Regions from separate parts of the Streptomyces sp. NPDC019396 genome, predicted to be linked through region 2. Evidence: riboswitches for the same ligand, from Rfam matches in the RefSeq annotation. Region 2 holds a riboswitch; each other region holds the start of a gene.

The links. A riboswitch is a leader RNA that binds a small molecule or an ion and turns the genes downstream of it on or off. The one in region 2 is predicted to bind cyclic di-AMP.
Region 1: linked by a shared signal. The riboswitch ahead of ABZ532_RS13235 (M23 family metallopeptidase) and the one ahead of ABZ532_RS09020 (LysM peptidoglycan-binding domain-containing M23 family metallopeptidase) in region 2 are both predicted to bind cyclic di-AMP.
Region 3: linked by a shared signal. The riboswitch ahead of ABZ532_RS07330 (NlpC/P60 family protein) and the one ahead of ABZ532_RS09020 (LysM peptidoglycan-binding domain-containing M23 family metallopeptidase) in region 2 are both predicted to bind cyclic di-AMP.
Region 4: linked by a shared signal. The riboswitch ahead of ABZ532_RS09905 (M23 family metallopeptidase) and the one ahead of ABZ532_RS09020 (LysM peptidoglycan-binding domain-containing M23 family metallopeptidase) in region 2 are both predicted to bind cyclic di-AMP.

Annotation. Positions count from the first base shown of each region.
Region 1 is NZ_JBEYBS010000009.1:156,073-160,736, reverse strand. Features, by position in the region: gene ABZ532_RS13245 (pitrilysin family protein) at 1-492, shown strand, start outside; gene ABZ532_RS13240 (pitrilysin family protein) at 489-1,892, shown strand; cyclic di-AMP (ydaO/yuaA leader) riboswitch at 2,164-2,332, shown strand; gene ABZ532_RS13235 (M23 family metallopeptidase) at 2,345-3,118, shown strand; gene ABZ532_RS13230 (GntR family transcriptional regulator) at 3,373-4,059, shown strand; gene ABZ532_RS13225 (HPr family phosphocarrier protein) at 4,187-4,468, opposite strand; gene ABZ532_RS13220 (GNAT family N-acetyltransferase) at 4,556-4,664, shown strand, end outside.
Region 2 is NZ_JBEYBS010000006.1:107,613-112,276, forward strand. Features, by position in the region: gene ABZ532_RS09000 (aspartate aminotransferase family protein) at 1-762, shown strand, start outside; gene ABZ532_RS09005 (XRE family transcriptional regulator) at 835-1,440, shown strand; gene ABZ532_RS09010 (DUF6126 family protein) at 1,451-1,591, shown strand; gene ABZ532_RS09015 (tyrosine-protein phosphatase) at 1,613-2,428, opposite strand; cyclic di-AMP (ydaO/yuaA leader) riboswitch at 2,837-2,990, shown strand; gene ABZ532_RS09020 (LysM peptidoglycan-binding domain-containing M23 family metallopeptidase) at 2,995-3,969, shown strand; gene ABZ532_RS09025 (SGNH/GDSL hydrolase family protein) at 4,157-4,664, shown strand, end outside.
Region 3 is NZ_JBEYBS010000005.1:75,800-80,463, forward strand. Features, by position in the region: gene ABZ532_RS07325 (hypothetical protein) at 1-259, shown strand, start outside; gene ABZ532_RS07330 (NlpC/P60 family protein) at 419-1,561, opposite strand; cyclic di-AMP (ydaO/yuaA leader) riboswitch at 1,560-1,750, opposite strand; gene pcrA (DNA helicase PcrA) at 1,982-4,459, shown strand; gene ABZ532_RS07340 (M23 family metallopeptidase) at 4,550-4,664, opposite strand, start outside.
Region 4 is NZ_JBEYBS010000007.1:20,100-24,763, forward strand. Features, by position in the region: gene ABZ532_RS09900 (PrsW family intramembrane metalloprotease) at 1-890, shown strand, start outside; gene ABZ532_RS09905 (M23 family metallopeptidase) at 915-1,940, opposite strand; cyclic di-AMP (ydaO/yuaA leader) riboswitch at 1,982-2,116, opposite strand; gene ABZ532_RS09910 (PP2C family protein-serine/threonine phosphatase) at 2,337-3,482, opposite strand; gene ABZ532_RS09915 (MerR family transcriptional regulator) at 3,692-4,441, opposite strand; tRNA gene ABZ532_RS09920 (tRNA-Met) at 4,604-4,664, opposite strand, start outside.

The sequences.
Region 1 (4,664 bases), on a different contig from region 2:
TCGTCCCGGCTGCACAACCGGTTGGTGCGCCGCGACCGCACGGCGGTCGCCGCCGGCTTCGGTCTGCTGCGACTGGCCGGGGCGCCGTCGATGGGCTGGCTGGATGTGAAGACCTCCGGTGGTGTCGAGGTACCCGAGATCGAGGCCGCCGTGGACGAGGAGCTCGCACGGTTCGCCGCCGACGGGCCGACGTCCGAGGAGATGGAGCGCGCCCAGGCCCAGCTGGAGCGCGAATGGCTGGACCGGCTGGGCACCGTCGCGGGCCGCGCCGACGAACTGTGCCGGTACGCCGTGCTGTTCGGCGACCCCCAGCTGGCGTTCAGCGCCGTCTCGCGGGTCCTGGACGTCACCGCGGACGAGGTGCGGGCCGTCGCTCAGGCCCGGCTGCGGCCGGACAACCGCGCGGTGCTGGTGTACGAGCCCGCAGCCGCCGCTGCCGCCGCGGCAGAGGACAACGACGACGCCGACGACGCAGAGGGGGCCGGACAGTGACCGAGGCTGCCGTGACCATGGACTTCCACCCGCAGCCGCAGCCCGGGCTGGCCCGGCCGTGGGCCTTCCCCGCGCCCGAGCGCGGCGCGCTCGGCAACGGACTGACGGTGCTGCGCTGCCACCGCCCCGGCCAGCAGGTCGTGGCCGTTGAGATCTTCCTCGACGCTCCTCTGGACGCGGAGCCCGAGGGCCTCGACGGCGTGGCCACGATCATGGCCCGAGCGCTTTCCGAGGGCACCGACAAACACACGGCGGAGCAGTTCGCCGCCGAGCTGGAGCGCTGCGGCGCCACCCTCGACGCACACGCCGACCACCCCGGCGTCCGCCTCTCGCTCGAAGTGCCGGTCTCCCGGCTGCCGAAGGCCATGGGCCTGCTGGCCGAGGCCCTGAGGGCGCCGCTGTTCGCGGACAGTGAGGTCGAGCGGCTCGTACGCAACCGGCTCGACGAGATCCCGCACGAGACGGCGAACCCGGCCCGCCGCGGCGCCAAGGAGCTGGCCAAGCAGCTCTTCCCGGCGTCCTCGCGGATGTCGCGGCCCCGTCAGGGCAGCGAAGAGACCGTGGCAGGCATCGACTCCGCTGCCGTCAGGGCTTTCTATGAGGCCCATGTGCGGCCCGCCACCGCCACGGCCGTGATCGTCGGTGACCTCGCCGACGTCGATCTGGACGCCGTGCTGGCCGACACCATCGGCGCCTGGACCGGCAGCGCGGGCGAGCCCCGCCTCATGGCGCCGATCACCGCCGACGACACGGGCCGTGTCGTGATCGTCGACCGTCCCGGCGCCGTTCAGACCCAGCTGCTCATCGGCCGCATCGGGCCGGACCGCCATGACAGCGTCTGGCCGGCCCAGGTCCTCGGCACCTACTGCCTGGGTGGCACCCTCACCTCGCGCCTGGACCGCGTCCTGCGCGAGGAGAAGGGCTACACCTACGGAGTGCGGGCCTTCGCCCAGGTGCTGCGCTCGGCCGCCCCCGCGGCCCCGGGTGGTGCCACCGGCGCGGCCACGCTCGCCATCAGCGGCTCCGTCGACACCCCGAACACCGGCCCGGCGCTCCAGGATCTCGTCACGGTGCTGCGCACGCTCGCCGCCGAGGGCCTCACGGACGCCGAGCGCGATGTGGCTGTGCAGAACCTGGTGGGTGTCGCCCCGCTGAAGTACGAGACCGCCGCCTCCGTCGCCGGCACGCTGGCCGACCAGGTGGAGCAGGGTCTCCCGGACGACTTCCAGGGACAGCTGTATGCCCGGCTGGCCGCCACCGGCACCGTCGAGGCGACCGCCGCGGTCGTCAGCGCCTTCCCGGTGGATCGGCTTGTCACGGTCCTCGTCGGTGACGCCGCGGAGATCGAGGAGCCGGTCAAGGCGCTCGGAATCGGCGAAGTGACCATTGTCACCGGCTGATTGACGGGAGTGAGCCGAAGGTCCGTGGAGCCAGGAGGCATCCGCGGGTGAGGACCTGCACGGGCCCCGTTGGCGCATGCTCAACGGGGCCCTTCTCTTTGCCCGTTCATCCCTCTCCGCACCTGCCCGTTTGTCCGTTTTGTTGGAGAGGCTGCCTGTCTGCCCTGTGGGATGTGCGACAAAATCTCGTGTTCATTTGGTGATTGGCCGAAGATCGGCTTAGCGTCTTCTGCACTGTCCGCTCGTTGATATGCGCCGCACCTGCGGCAACGGGCAGCTATCGCCGAGTCCCCGTCGGGCGCAAGCCTGGGGAGCCGGGGACCCACAAGTCCCGTGGGGTGAATCGGTACGCCTTCGCGCATCCGCGTGGAGGGGGACCGTAGGAGACCTTCCTGCTCCGAACCCGTCAGCTAACCCGGTAGGCGAGAAGGAAGGAAAGGACAAGCCACTTCATGGCGTTCACCCGTGCCACCGGGAAGCATCGTGGTCCGAGCCGGCTGACGCGCAAGCGTGCGGGCATCGCCGGGGCCGCGGCGCTGGCCACCACCGGCGTCGTCGGAACCCTCGCCTCACCCGCCCTCGCCGCCGAGCCGGAGAGCCCCTCCGTCGAGGACACCGGTCTGAACCAGGTGGTCATCGTCGGCGACACGCTCGCCAAGCAGGTCGGCGCCCAGGCCGACGTCCAGCAGGAAGAGGCGGACCTCGCCGCGTCCAAGGCCAAGGCCGAAGCCGACGCGAAGCGCAACGCCGAGCTCCGGGTCAAGGCCGCCCGGGATGCCGAGGAACGCGCCGCCCGTGAGGCCGAGCGCAAGCGCCTGCTGTCGTACAACCTTCCCGTCGCCGGGTCCTATGTCAGCACCGACTACCACTCGGGCGGGGCCATCTGGTCCTCGGGCAGCCACACCGGCATCGACTTCCACGCCTCCTCCGGGTCCAAGGTCGTCGCGGTCGGCACGGGCACCGTCGTGGAGGCCGGCTGGGGTGGCGCGTACGGCAACAACGTCGTGATCAAGATGAACGACGGCACGTACACCCAGTACGGCCACCTCTCGTCCATCAGCGTCTCCGTCGGCGAGCGGGTCACCCCGGGCCAGCAGCTCGGACTGTCCGGCTCCACCGGCAACACCACCGGCCCGCACCTCCACTTCGAAGCCCGTACGAGCCCCGAGTACGGCTCGGACATCGACCCGGTGGCCTATCTGCGCGGCCACGGCGTCAAGGTCTGACCGAACCGCAACGCGGCAGGCGAAGCTCCGATCCGCGCGCGGTCCCACGGCGCGCGGAGCACGAAGGCTCCGGCCCGGTCATCGAGACCGGCCGGAGCCTTCGGCATTTTCCGGCCAAAAGATATCCATGGACCGGAGCGGGCCATCGGAATTCCGTCCCATTGTCATAGAGTCACCGAACAGACGTCGCTCGACTGATCGACTGGATCTCGCGCGGAGTGAGCGGATGCAGCGGATTTAGGCGGAGGTTCGGTATGCGCATTCCTGCGCGCTCGGTATGCACGGCAATCCGCGACGACATCGTGTCCGGGGTCCTGGAGCGTGGCAGCCGGCTCGCCGAGGAGCAGTTGGCCCGTCGCTACGGCGTCTCGCGCGTCCCTGTGCGCGAGGCGCTGCGCACCCTGGAGTCCGAAGGCTTCGTGGTGTCCCGCCGGCACGCCGGCGCGTGTGTCGCCGAGCCCACCAGGCAGGAGGCCGCCGACCTTCTGGAGACCCGCGTGCTGCTGGAGCCGCTCGGTGCTGCCCGGGCCGCGCAGCGGCGTACCGAGGCCCATCTGAAGGTGCTGCGCGGCCTGGTAAGACTGGGCCGGGAGCGGGCTCGCGGCGGCCAGGGCGAGGATCTGCGGTCACTGGGCGGCTGGTTCCACGAGACGCTGGCCCAGGCGTCCGCCAGCCCCGGGCTGATCACCTTGCTCACCCAGTTGCGGTACAAGATCGCCTGGATGTACGCGGTCGAGCAGCCGGTCCAGCCGATGGAGTGCTGGTCCGAGCATGCGGCGATCGTGGACGCGGTGGCGCGCGGGGACGCGGAGCGCGCGCGGGCGCTCACCGCGGTGCACGCGGAGCGGACGGCCAGGGCGCACCGGCTGCGTATTCCGCCGCCGCGCCCGGCGGTGAGGGTTTCGCAACATCCCGTAAACACAGCGAGCGCGCGTGATTAACACAGGTGCCGTATACAAAAGAGGTTCAATAAACGATTTCCGGGGGGTGTGCCCCCAGGCGTGAATTGCTGTGCCTTGGTGCTCCCGGTATTCCGGTGGCGATCCTCTTCATAAATGCTGCGCCAATTCACACGGTCTCGGGCAGTTCCTCAAGTCCTTCGGCCACCAGCTTCGCCAGCCGGTCCAGTGCCGCCTCGGCGCCGTCCGCGTCGGAGGCGAGCACGATCTCCTCGCCGCCCTCCGCGCCGAGGCCGAGCACCGCCAGCATCGAGGCGGCGTTGACCGGGCTGGCGTCGGCCTTGGCGATGGTGACCGGAATGCCCGCGGCCGTGGCGGCGCGGACGAAGATCGAAGCGGGGCGGGCGTGCAGGCCCTCGGCCCAGCCGACATGGACGCGGCGCTCAGCCATGGTGATGCCTCCTCAGTCTGGGGGTGACCTCAGACTGCACCCGGCTTACGGGCTTCGCGACCGGGGCCCGGGTCGTAGTCTGGGCCCATGCAGACCCCGTCGGACCACGCGTACCCCGACCACTGGGAAGCCGACGTGGTGCTGCGTGACGGTGGCACCGCACGCATCAGGCCCATCACCACGCAGGACGCCGAGC
Region 2 (4,664 bases):
AAGGGCGTGCACGAGGCCCCGCCCGGTTTCCTGCCCGCCGCACAGGAACTGCTGCGCCGGCACCGAGCCCTGCTGATCGTGGACGAGGTGCAGACCGGCCTCGGCAGGACCGGGGACTTCTACGCGTATCAGCACGAAGCCGGGGTGGAGCCCGATCTGGTGTGTGTGGCGAAGGCGCTCTCGGGCGGCTGTGTCCCGGTCAGCGCCACCCTCGGCAGGGACTGGATCTTCAAGAAGGTCTACTCGTCCATGGACCGGGTGCTGGTGCACTCGGCGAGCTTCGGCGCGAACGCCCAGGCGATGGCCGCGGGGCTCGCGGTGCTCGCGGTCCTGGAGGACGAGCAGCTCGTCGCGAACGCGAGGGCCATCGGTGAACTGCTGAAGTCGCGGCTCACCGCCCTCGTGGACCGCTACGAGCTGCTGAAGGAGGTCCGCGGCCGGGGCCTGATGATCGGCATCGAGTTCGGCAGGCCGTCCTCGCTGAGACTGCGCGGCCGGTGGACCATGCTGCAAGCCGCGCGCAAGGGACTCTTCGCGCAGATGGTGGTGGTGCCGCTGCTCCAGAAGCACCGGATCCTCACCCAGGTCTCCGGGGACCATATGGAAGTGATCAAGCTGATTCCACCGCTGGTCATCGGAGAGGCGGAGGTCGACCGGTTCGTTGCGGCGTTCACCGCCGTGATGGACGAGGCGCACGGGGGCGGCGGGCTGATGTGGGACTTCGGCAGGACGCTGGTGAAGCAGGCTGTGGCCCAGCGCTAGCGTCCCCGGGAGCCGCTTTGCCTCTGAGGCAAGAAATTTGCCCCAGAGGGAAGATCCTGGCGCAATGGACGCATGAGTCCTTCCGCCTCAGAGCCTCCGGGGCAGCCGGTGGGCGAGCTGCCCGATATGGCCCCGCGGCTGCGCGACCTTCGCCGCCGCCGCGGTCTCACCCTGGAGGCAGCCGCCCGGCGTGCGTGCCTGTCACCCGCGCATCTCTCCCGGCTGGAGACCGGCCATCGGCAGCCTTCGCTCCCGATGCTGCTCGCCCTCGCGAGGATCTACGGCACGACCGTCGCAGAGCTGCTCGGTGAGCACCCACCGGAACGCGACTCCGTCATCCGCGGTGGCGGGATGGGACCCGCTGAGGCCGACGGCTGGAGCTACCGGCAGGCCGGCGGCCGGGGCCGCGCCATGCAGGCCCTGCGGGTGCGGGTGCCCCACGGGGCCCAGGGTGATCTGGTGCGGGTCCATCCGGGTGAGGAGTGGCTCTACGTCCTGGACGGCCGGCTCCGGCTGGGCCTCGGGGACACCGTCCATGAGCTCGCCCCGGGGGACAGCGCGCACTTCGACTCGCTCACCCCGCACCGTATCGCCTCCGCCACACCAGGCGGGGTCGAGCTGCTGTTCGTCCACACCCTGCTCCAGAGCCCCGATCCGCACGCGCGACCGCACACCTGAGGAGACCCGCATGCCCGATGCACTTGAGAAGTCCTCGCCGAGCGACCAGAAGTTCCCGCTAGGCCTGGCCGTCCGGCTGTTCGCCTACCTGGTCGCGGGCCACCTGTTCGCGGCGTTCCTCTACCTGCTGTTCACGGTCGGCGGGCAGTGAGGCCGGGGGCGCGCGGAGGTATCAGGCCGCGCCGTCCAGCAGACGGTCGCGCAGCCGCTCCCGGGTCTCGGGCGCGATGCCGAGCCCCTCGGAGAGATAGCGCTCGGGGCCGCCCCAGGTCTCCTCGATGGTCTCGAAGGCCGCCGCCAGGTATTCCGCGCGGGCATCGAAGAGCGGGTTGAGCAGGTCCATGACCTCGGGGGACATGCCGGCGGACGAGGTGTCGCTGCGGCGCACCTTGTAGCGGCGGTGCGGATCGTTCGACTTCAGGTAGTCGGCCTCGATGGCGTCCCGCTCGACGCCCACCGCGAGCAGGGAGATCGCGATCGACAGGCCCGCGCGGTCCTTGCCCGCGGCGCAGTGCATCAGGGCGGGGACACTGTCCTCGGCGAGGGAGTGCAGCACGCTGCTGTGCTCCTCGGTCCGCTCCTTGATCATCTTCCGGTACGAGTCGGACATCCGGCCGGCCGCCTTGCCGTCGGCGAGGATCGAGCGCAGCTGTTCGAGATTGCCGTCGCGCACCATCATCCAGAACTCGGCGCCGTCGGCGGGGTCGCTGAGCGGGATGTTCACGTTCCGCACTCCGGGCAGCTCGACGTCGGCCCCCTCGAGCTTGTGGTCGGCCGCGTTGCGGAAGTCGAAGATCGTGTGGAGCCCCAGGGACGCGAGGAACACCGCGTCGTCGGCGGTGGCGTGGGCGAGGTGACCGCTGCGGAACAGTCTGCCGTGCCGCACCCGGCGCCCGTCCACGGTCGGCAGACCGCCCACGTCCCGGAAGTTGCGCACGCCCGAGAGCTCGGGCTCGGTCGAAGGGACCTGGGGCAGCTGCTGCGTCACGGGGGCTCCTCCGTGTCTGCGGTTGGCGTCGCGCGCCGACGACGGCGTGCACCTGACCATACGACATGGATTCCTCGGGAAATCACCCTGCCCGAAGTGGGTCTGTCTGAGGTTAATGCCGGTTCTGTCCGATTTGATGAATTGGGGAAGGGTGCACCGGTAAGGAATGAGATGGGATTCCCGTCGTGAGCGGGATCATATTCGTGACGGTCCGTTGCCGTGTCTCCCCATCAAACCCCTTTGCGTATAAGGCAATCAAAGATCCGTAATCCACGCAGGGTGACCGGAAAATCCCCGTTGATATCGCACGGGTGAATGCCGACCGAATAGGACTGCTTGTACCGCTCGCCCGACTCGCCTACGGTCGCCGCAATCCGGTCGGACCGCCGAATCCTGCCGCCGTCCGGAATTCCGCACACACCCACGCGTGGCAGGAGCGGGGGACCCAGGTAAGTCGCCGTCCCGGGATTCCGGACGGCTCGGGGTGTAGCCGTGCCATCGCACGGCCGGGCAGCTCCAGCCCGAACCCGACAGCTCACCTCGCAGGCGCCGGAGAGGAATTCGCCATGCCCGGACGGGGTAAGCACCGCCGACCCAAGACCAGCCCGCTCGCTCGCGGATTCGTCGCCGCGGGAACCGGTGGCGCCGCCATCGCACTCCCGCTCATCGGCGCCGCAGGCGCGGCGCACGCCACGGGGAAGTCCGCTCCCGCGGCCACCGCCGAGCACACCGCCGCAGTCGCCCGACAGGCCGCCGCCCCGCAGTCGGTGGCCGCTGCGAAGCCGCCCAGGACCTACACGGTCGTGTCCGGCGACTATCTGTCCAAGATCGCCGAAGAGCAGCAAGTCCGCGGCGGCTGGAAGAAGCTGTACGCCGAGAACCGCGAGGTCGTCGGCGAGAACCCCTCACTGATCCACCCGGGCCTGAAGCTCGCCCTCGGCACCGCGGCGAAGGCCGCGCCGCCGACCGAGCGCCCCGCCCAGGCGCCGGCGAAGAGTGAGCGAGCCTCGCGGTCGGCCGACCGTACCGCCGATGCCCCCAAGGCCGCCCCGGCCGCCCCCAGGGTCAAGGCCGAGGCCAAGGTCGAGGCCGCCGCCCCCGCGGCTGCCGAGGCCCCGTCCGTGAAGAGCAAGGAGTCCTTCTACTCCGCTCCGGTCGCCGGAGGCATCAGCACCGCTTACCGCACCCCGGGTGCCATGTGGTCCAGCGGCTACCACACCGGTCTCGACTTCATCGCCTCCGTCGGCACCTCGGTCAAGTCCGTCGGCCCCGGCACCGTCGCCTCGGCCGGATGGGCCGGCGCGTACGGCAACCAGGTCGTCATCCGGCACGCGGACGGCACCTACTCCCAGTACGCCCACCTCTCCTCCCTCTCCGTCTCGGCCGGGCAGAGCGTGAGTGGCGGACAGCAGATCGGCCTCTCCGGATCCACCGGCAACTCCACCGGTCCGCACCTCCACTTCGAGATCCGCACCACCCCGAACTACGGATCGGACATCGACCCGCTGGCCTACCTCCGCCAGCACGGTGTGAGCCTCTGAACCACTCCCTCCAACTGACGTGACGTCAGTGACGTCCGCCGCTCCCCACCTGACGCGGGGAGCGGCGGACGTCTGTGTGCCGCCGGTATTCCCGTCCGCCGGAAACCGGCTCGGTGGTCTATGTCACGCCCCGTCAACCCCTCCTACGGTGGCGTAGGTCACTTCGCGCGGTGAAAGATGTCGTGACGTGGCAGACGATTCGAGATCAACAACAGACACACTATTCGGGTCGTACGCGGCGATCGGTGACAGCTTCACCGAGGGCGTGGGGGATCCGGGGCCCGACGAGCAGTTCGTCGGCTGGGCAGACCGCCTCGCGGTGCTGCTCGACGACCGTGTACCGGAGCACACCTTCCGCTACGCCAACCTCGCCGTACGCGGCCGGCTGCTCGACCAGATCGTGGAGGAGCAGGTTCCCCGGGCGAAGGAACTCGCCCCCGACCTGGTGACGTTCTGCGCGGGGGGCAACGACATCATCCGGCCCGGCACCGACCCCGACGACGTCGCCGAGCGCTTCGAACGCGCAGTGGCCGACCTCCGCGCATCCGTCGGCACCGTCATGGTGACCACCGGATTCGACACCCGGGGGGTGCCGGTGCTCCGCCATCTGCGCGGCAAGATCGCTACGTACACCGCCCACGTACGGGCCATCGCCGACCGCCACGGCTGCCCCGTACTGGACCTCTGGTCGCTCA
Region 3 (4,664 bases), on a different contig from region 2:
TTCCCACCGAGGACAGTGGAACCTTCTGCGTCGCCTCCATGCGGATGACGTGCTGCGGAACATGTTCCCGACTGTCTCGCACGGGGCCGTCCGGCTGCGGGTGGATCCGTTGGACGGAACGAGCCGTCAGGTCCTGGTGCACGAGCTGGACGAGGAGCGCCATGAGGTCATGCGCGTGGGGGTGCCCGGGGCCACGTGGACCGAGGTGCCGACCGGCGATCTGATCGCCTGTCTGCGAGCTGCCTTGAACAGGGAGTGATCCCGGCAGCCCGGTGAAGCCGAACCCCGCCAGGTCGTCCCTGGCGGGGTTCTTCGCGCTCATGCGTTCGGCCCGCACGCAGCGGCCAGGTCACCCCGATCGACGGGGCCGCGGCGCCGCTCGCCGTGCCGGGGAACGCCGTGCCGGGCCGGATCCCGCTCAGGCCGGGCGCACGCTCCCGTAGATCGGCATGTAGTAGATCGATTCCTCGCGGACGTTCGCGCCCGGCTTCGGGGCGTGGATCATCTGCCCGTTGCCGATGTAGATCCCGACGTGGCTGATGTCGTCGTAGAAGAACACGAGGTCGCCGGGGACGAGGTCCTTCGCCGCGACCCGCTGTCCCACCTCGACCTGGTCCCAGGTGGTGCGGGGCAGATCGACACCGGCCGCGCGCCAAGCGGCCTGGGTGAGGCCGGAGCAGTCGTAGGAGCTGGGTCCGGTCGCGCCCCAGACGTAGGGCTTGCCGATCTGGCTGCGGGCGAAGGACAGCACCTGCTGCGCCTTGGCGGCGTACGAGCCGGCGGAGGTGCCCGCGCCGGTCCCCGTGCCCTGCTGCTCCTGCTGTGCCCGGCGTTGGGCCTCGGCCTCCGCTCTGGCCTCTGCCTCGGCCCTGGCCTTCGCCTCCGCCTTGCGGTGTGCCTCTTGCTCCCGCTGACGCTCCAGTTCCGCGAGCCGTGCCTTCTCCTCCGCCGTCAGCTTCGACAGCAGCTCCCGTGCCTCGGCGAGCTTGCGCTGCACCGTCTCCTTGGTGGTGCGCAGCGATGCCTGTGAGTCGCTGAGCTTCTCCAGGCTCCTGGTCGCCTCCACGCGCTGCTCCGCTGCCGCAGACCGCTGCTCCTCGAAGTCGGTGACGGCTTCACGCTGTTCTTCGGACAGCCGGTCCATCAGGCGCGTCTGGTCGAAGTACTCCTGCGGGCTGTCCGCGAGGAGCAGCGCGGCGGTCGGTGTGACCGTTCCGGTGCGGTACTGGGCGGCGGCGTACGAGCCGAGTGCGCGACGGGCTTCGTTCAGGGACTCCGTGCGCTCCGCGGCGTTGTCGAGGAGCTGGTCCACCTCGCGGCGCTGCTGCGTCGTTTCCTCTTTGGCGCGGTCGTACTGCTGGGTCGCGGTTCCGGCCTGGCGATAGAGGTCGTCGACCTTCTTCTGGACCTCTTCGACACTGGGCTGCGGTTCGGCCCGGGCGCTCTGCGTGGACAGCAGGGTGACGCCCGCGATGGCTGCCGTCGTGAACCCGACGGCGGGATTCTTCGTACGTGTACCCGTAAGGGCACGCGCCTTGCGATGCGATGCCAAGGCAGGCATCTCCTTCCGTTTGCCGCCTACCGGGTTAGCTGTCGGGTTCGGACGGAACGGAAGGTTGTCCTACGGGCCTTGCTGAACGTGGCCCGATTCACCCCGGTGGGGCCCCTCTTGTGCCGGTGGGCACAAAAGAGTTGGGTCCCCGGTTCCTCACCTTCCTTGCGGAATGGTCGGATTCGGCGCGAGCTGCCCGATTGGCGTTGGTCGCCGCGGGGGTACGGGCTGCCTTGGCGAGCACGCTAGCCAAACTGTGGCGCTCGTGTGAAGGTCGGTGCGCATTATGTCCGATACATTTCCGTTACCTTGGCGTGTCGTGGCCGCGACTTCACGGAATGTGACGAGCTGGATTGGCGTGATCGCGACGCGTGATTCAGGCGAAGGCGGCGGCGGGCTGTCAGTGCGGCGGCCTAGACTCGTAGAGCGATGAGCAGCCTCTTTGACGACAGCTTCCTGGCCGGCCTCCAGCGCTCTGCAGCCTCGGAGGAGCCCCCGCCTCCGGAGCCCGACGAGCACGCCCCCGCCGAGGACGTCCCGCACGACCTCTTCGGGGGTCGCTTCGACGTGCCTCCGACCAGGGACGAGTACTACCGCAGTGGTGTGCCGCGCCCGGCCGTGGACCCCGTCGCGCTGCTGGAAGGCCTGAACGAACAGCAGGGCGCCGCCGTCGCCCACACCGGCTCGCCGCTGCTCATCGTGGCCGGAGCGGGTTCCGGAAAGACGCGGGTGCTGACCCACCGGATCGCCCACCTGCTGGCGACCCGCAATGTCCACCCAGGGCAGATACTGGCCATCACCTTCACCAACAAGGCCGCGGGCGAGATGAAGGAGCGGGTCGAGCAGCTCGTCGGCCCCCGTGCCAACGCGATGTGGGTCTCCACCTTCCACAGTGCCTGCGTCCGCATCCTGCGCCGCGAGAGCAAGAAGCTCGGCTTCACCTCGTCGTTCTCGATCTACGACGCCGCCGACTCGAAGCGGCTGATGGCCCTGGTGTGCCGCGATCTCGACCTCGACCCGAAGAAGTTCCCGCCGAAGTCGTTCAGCGCCAAGATCTCGAACCTCAAGAACGAGCTGATCGACGAGGAGGCCTTCGCCGATCAGGTGGCCGGGGGCACCTCCCAGGCCGGAGGCTCCGGGGGAGGCTTCGAGAAGACGCTGGCCGAGGCGTACCGGATGTACCAGGCGCGGCTGCGCGAGGCCAACGCCCTGGACTTCGACGACATCATCATGACCACCGTTCATCTGCTCCAGGCGTTCCCGGACGTGGCCGAGCACTACCGGCGCCGCTTCCGGCACGTCCTGGTGGACGAGTACCAGGACACCAACCACGCCCAGTACACCCTGGTGCGCGAGCTGGTCGGCGAGGGATACGAGGACCTGCCGGCCGCCGAGCTGTGCGTCGTCGGTGACGCCGACCAGTCGATCTACGCCTTCCGCGGCGCCACGATCCGCAACATCCTCCAGTTCGAGGAGGACTATCCGGACGCCACCACGATCCTGCTGGAGCAGAACTACCGCTCCACCCAGACGATCCTCTCCGCCGCCAACGCCGTCATCGAGCGCAACGAGAGCCGTCGTCCCAAGAACCTCTGGACGAACGCCGGCGCCGGAGCGCAGATCACCGGCTATGTCGCGGACACCGAGCACGACGAGGCGCAGTTCGTCGCCGACGAGATCGACCGGCTGACCGACGCGGGCGAGGCCAAGGCGGGCGATGTCGCCGTCTTCTACCGGACCAACGCCCAGTCCCGTGTCTTCGAGGAGATCTTCATCCGCGTCGGCCTGCCCTACAAGGTCGTCGGAGGAGTGCGCTTCTACGAGCGCAAGGAAGTCCGGGACGTCCTCGCCTATCTGCGGGTCCTCGCCAACCCCGAGGACAACGTCCCGCTGCGCCGTATCCTCAACGTCCCCAAGCGCGGTATCGGCGAGCGCGCCGAGGCGATGATCGACGCCCTCGCGCTGCGCGAGAAGATCACCTTCCCGCAGGCGTTGCGGCGCGTGGACGAGGCGTACGGCATGGCGGCCCGTTCGGCCAATGCCGTGAAGCGCTTCAACACGCTGATGGAGGAGCTGCGCACGATCGTCGAATCGGGCGCGGGCCCCGCCACCGTCCTCGAGGCGGTGCTGGAGCGCACCGGATACCTGGCCGAGCTCCAGGCATCCACCGACCCGCAGGACGAGACCCGTATCGAGAACCTCCAGGAGCTCGCGGCGGTCGCCCTCGAATTCGAGCAGGAGCGGGGGGCCGACGAGGGTTCCGGCACGCTCGCCGAGTTCCTGGAGCAGGTCGCACTCGTCGCGGACTCCGACCAGATCCCGGACGAGGACGAGGAGGGCAGCGGAGTCATCACCCTCATGACGCTGCACACGGCGAAGGGCCTGGAGTTCCCCGTCGTGTTCCTCACCGGCATGGAGGACGGGGTCTTCCCGCACATGCGGGCGCTCGGCCAGGCCAAGGAGCTGGAGGAGGAGCGGCGGCTGGCGTATGTGGGGATCACCCGAGCCCGTGAGCGGCTCTATCTGACCCGCTCGTCGATGCGCAGCGCCTGGGGCCAGCCCTCGTACAACCCGCCGTCCCGTTTTCTGGAGGAGATCCCGGACGCGCATCTGGAATGGAAGCGGACGGGACCGATGGCCGCCCCGGCGGGTCCGGTCTCCGGGATCACCTCCTCGCTCTCCTCGTCCCGGTCGCGTTCCGGCCCCTCTGGATTCGCGACCAGGCGGGCGGCTGACAAGCCCGTCATCGCGCTGGCGGTCGGAGACCGGGTGACACACGACCAGTTCGGTCTCGGCACGGTGATGGCGGTGACGGGACTGGGCGCGGACGCCCAGGCGACGATCGACTTCGGGGACACCAAACCGAAGCGGCTGCTACTGCGGTACGCGCCGGTCGAGAAGCTGTAGCGAGAGGGGCCGGGGTGCGGTGAAAGCCGCACCCCGAAGGGGCGGAGGCGGAGCGCGGGGCGTCGTACGTCCGCCTACGTCTGTGCCGGATCAGGTCGGGTCGAGACCGTGGCCGCGCAGCCACGACAGCGGGTTTATCGCGGAACCGCCGCCCGGACGTACCTCGAAGTGCAGATGCGGGCCGGTGGAATTGCCCGAGTTGCCG
Region 4 (4,664 bases), on a different contig from region 2:
CGATCGGCGCCACGATCATCGCGCCGGTCGTGGAGGAAAGCGCCAAGGCGGCTTCCGTGCTGCTCATCTTCCTGTTCCGCAGAAAGGACTTCACGGGAGTCGTCGACGGGGTCGTCGTGGCCGGGTTCACCGCGACCGGCTTCGCCTTCACCGAGAACGTCCTCTATCTCGGCAACGCCTTCCTGGAGGACCAGGAGTTCGGCCGCTCGGGATTCTCGTCCGGCACGGCGGCGACGTTCGTCGTACGGATCGTGATGTCGCCGTTCGCCCATCCGCTCTTCACCGTGCTGACCGGTATCGGCTTCGGTGCCGCCGCGCTCACCGCCCGGCGCCGGAAGCTGCACAGGGCCGGGCTACCGCTGCTGGGCCTGATCCTGGCGATCGGCATGCACGCGCTGTGGAACGGCTCGGCGGTGTTCGGGCCCTGGGGCTTCTACCTCGTGTACGGAGTCGTCATGGTGCCGGCCTTCGCACTGCTCACCTGGCTCGCGGTCTGGAGCAGGCAGCGCGAGCTGCGCACGATCGCGTCCCAGCTTCCCGCGTACGCCGAGGCAGGCTGGCTCTCCCCCGCCGAGCCGCTCGCCCTGTCCTCGATGCGGGCGCGCACACTGGCCCGCGACACGGCGGCGCGCATACACGGGAGCGCGGCGGCCCGTGCCGTTTCCGAGTACGAGACGTTCGCGACCTCGCTGGCCTTTCTGCGGCACCAGGCGCACCGGGGCACGGCAGGGCCCGACTTCGTCGCGCGTGAGCAGGAGCTGCTGCATCACCTCTGGCAGCGCAAGCATGTCGCGACACCGGCTCTGACCTATGCGGCGAGGGCGACGGGGCGCGCCCGGATACCTCCGCCGCACCGGGACTACGAGGACTACAACCCCTACCGGCACTAGGGCGTCAGCTCTTGCGACTCGGGGTCAGACGCTCAGGCCCTTGTCCCGCAGCCAGGCGGCCGGATCCACACCTTCGCCGGACGGGGTGTGCACCTCCAGGTGCAGATGCGGCCCGGTGACATTGCCGGTCGCACCGACGCGTCCGATGGTGTCGCCCGTGCCGACCTCCTGGCCGGCGCCGACGGTCATCGACGACAGGTGGCAGTACCAGACCTCGGAGCCGTCCTCGAGCTCCAGCACCACGCGGTAGCCGTACGCGCCCGACCAGCCCGCGGACTTGACGGTCCCTCCGTGCACGGCCTTCGCCGGGGTGCCGGTGGGGGCCGCGAAGTCGAGACCGGTGTGGTAGCCGGACGACCACATGGAGCCGGCCTCGCCGAAGGTGGAGGTGAGGGTGTACGAGGACGTGGGCAGTGAGTAGCTCGCGGCGAGCTCGGCGAGCCGGGCGGCCTCAGCGGCCTCCTCCGCCTTGCGCTGGACCTCGGCGGCCTTGGCCTCCGCCTCCGTCTGCTGCTTCTTCGCCTCGGCCGCGGCGCTCTCCGCGGCGGCCTTCTCGGCAGCCGCCCGCGCCTCCGCCTCGACCTTGGCCTGCTGCTGCTCGGCCTGCTGGAGGATCCGGGCGCGCAGCGCCTCGCCCGCGGTGCCCTGCTGGGCGCTGACCGGCTCTGCGGTGTCAGTGGTGGTGGCGAGGGACATCGCGGTGAGCGGTGCGCCCGCCGCATCGTCCGCGCCCTGTTCGTCGGAGCCGTCGCCCGATATCAGGGAGCCCACGCCGGGCAGTGACTCGGCGTCCGGGAGGTTGTCCGCGATGGTGTCGGGCAGTGAGATGGAGACGGCCGGCTTGTCCTGCGCGGTGGCGATGCCGCCCGCGCCGACGGCTGCGATCACGCCGACACCGAGCACGGTGGAGCTCCGGGCGAGGCCGCCCCGCTGCTTGACGACACGGTGCCTGCCGCGGACCGGCCGGACGGACTCCTCCGTCGGGTTCCACTCCTCCGCCCCGTCGGAAGCGATCCACTCGGCGGTCGGGACCCACTCGGTGGTGGGAATCCCCTGGAGGGCAGGCTCGTTGGACGCCACGGAGGCGTGCTCCTTTCCTTCCTTCTCGCCTACCGGGTTAGCTGACGGGTTCGGAGCAGGAAGGTCTCCTACGGGCACACGAAGTACCCGATTCACCCCAAGTGGTGGTTCCCCGGTTCCCTTGCGGGATTCGGCGCGTGCGCACGGTGCCGTCTCTTGCGACGACTGGGACAACCGCGCTGCGTTATCGAACGTTAATAGACGCCGAGGCTCTATTCCAAGCCGTTCCACTTGATCATTAACGATTTTCGGCCTGGACGTACCGCCCGCTAGGTGGGTGAATCGGGCGAGTTGACCGCCCCTCACGCCACATTGTTCACCGTTGAATATCTGACGATTCGTCACATACTCCGGGCGGGGCAGACCTCAGGGCACCACCGGCAGCGTCCTGCGCCTCGCCGGCTGCCGCACACCCGGCCTGCCGACCGCCAGCAGCGCCATGTCGTCCGTGAGCCCGCCGCCCGTGTGCCGCCGTACATCGGCGACGACCGTGTCCAGCAGCTCGTCCGGCCCGGGAAAGACATGGCCCCCGAGCCGCGCCTGCGGATCGTAGAAGGTCCCGTGCCGATCGCGGGCCTCGGAAAGCCCGTCCGTATAGAGGAGCAGCGTCGCCCCCGGCGGAAACGGCGCGTCGTCCGCGCGGTCCGGCCAGCGGGCGAGATCCCCCATGCCGAGCGGCAGCGCGTCCTGGCTCGGCTCCAGCATGTCGAGCGCGCCGTCCGCGTACAGCACGATGGGCGGCGGATGGCCCCGGTTGACGATCCGGACGCGACCACCGTCGTGCGGGATCTCCGCCAGGACCGCCGTGGTGAACCCCTCGACCTCGTCGAGTCCGTGCGCCCGAGTGTGCTCCCGGGCCAGCGCCCGTTCCAGACGCTGCGCGATCGTCTCCAGCGAGGACTCCTCATCGGCCACCTCGCGGAACGCCCCGAGCAGCACCGCCACCGTCGCGACCGCGTCCAGCCCCTTGCCGCGGACGTCCCCGACCACCAGACGGACACCGAACACGGTGTCCTGGACGGCGTAGAGATCCCCGCCGATGAACGCGTCCGCCTGCGCCGCTTCGTAGCGCGCGGCCACATGCAGCCCGCCGATCCGCTCGGCGGGCTCGGGCAGCACAGCGAGCTGCGCCGCCTCGGCGATGACTCGGGCGGAGGCGAGCCGCTCACCGCTGCGGCGGAGTACGCGGTTGATGTAGAGGGCGACGACCGACACCGTCAGCACGGTGAAGACCTCGGTGGCCGGCGGCACCTGGCCCACCGTGCCGTTGTAGACGTTCAGCCCCAGCACGGTGAGCACGCTGACGACCATGGCGACCACGGTGCCGCGCCATGTGTAGAAGGGGGCGGCGAGCAGCGGAGCGGCGGCGAAGAGCGGCGAGGCGCGGTACGCCTCCGGGGTGAACAGGTCGAAGACCACACCGGCGATGATCATCAGCCAGGGCAGCAGCAGCACGAGGACACGGCCGCCGGTGTTGCGCCGGAATCCCTCGTCGCCGCCGTACTGTGCCAAGACTGCTCTCCTGCCCGGTCCGCCCGCGGCCGCGGACGAAAACCGCGTCCCACCCAGGCTGGCCGCAGCCGCACCGGGGGGCGAGTCGCCGTCGGCCAACCGGACTACGGCGCGGGGAAGGCGTGGTCACCACCAGGGGATGGTCACCAGGGGGCCCTCCTGGTGACCGTACCGCAGGGGCGGTACGTACGCGGGTCGGCTGAGCGGTCTCAGTCGTCGCTCAGGTGGCGCTCCGCGTACACCTTCATCGCGTCACGCACGAACTCCGCCGTGCCCTCCGCGTACCGGTCGTAGTTCTTCGCGAAGCGCGGATCGGCGACGTACATCTCGCCGAGCCCGATGACGTACGACTTCGTCGGTGTGACCGTCACCGCCAGCCACTCGACGTGGCGCCCCGCGATCGCCTGCGCCTCCTCGCCGTCCACGGCGAGACCGCGCTCGCGGGCCCGCGCGAAGTCACGGGCGATCGCGACCTGACGGTCCTGGAAGTCCTTCTTCTCCTCGTGGCTCAGTGAGCGCCACCAGCCGTCCCCCTTCTCATAGGCGTCCCGGCCCCAGCGCTCGGTCACCTCCTGCTCGTACCGGGTGTGATCGAAGCCGTCGAAGACTTCCTCCGCCATGAGTGCTTCTCCCTTCTCCGTGCGGTCGAGAGTGGTCCGCACCGAGGCGATCTGCCGCACGATGCGCTCCTGCTCCTGCTCGAGCAGTCTCAGATGCGTACGCAGTGCGGCAGCCGTGTCCCTCTGCCCCGCCAGGACGTCCGCGATCGCGGGCAGCCCGAGGCCGAGCTCACGCAGCAGCAGGATCCGCTGGAGTACGACCAGGGCGTCCTGGTCGTAGTAGCGGTAGCCGTTGCTGCCGATACGGCTCGGCACCAGCAGGCCCAGCTCCCCGTAGTGCCGGAGGGTGCGGCTCGTGGTGCCGGCCTTCTTGGCGATGTCCTGGATCGACCACTCCATGACCTTCACGGTAGAAGTTGACGCTACGTAAAGGTCAAGTGCCTATCCCGACGGCCGAGCTCGTATCGCGGCGGCATGTGCGGAACGTGCGGAACGTACCGGCGGCCGCATGCACTGAGGGCCCGGATCCAGCTGATGCTGGATCCGGGCCCTCAGTTTGAGTAGCGGGGACAGGATTTGAACCTGCGACCTCTGGGTTATGAGCCCAGCGAGCTACCGAGCT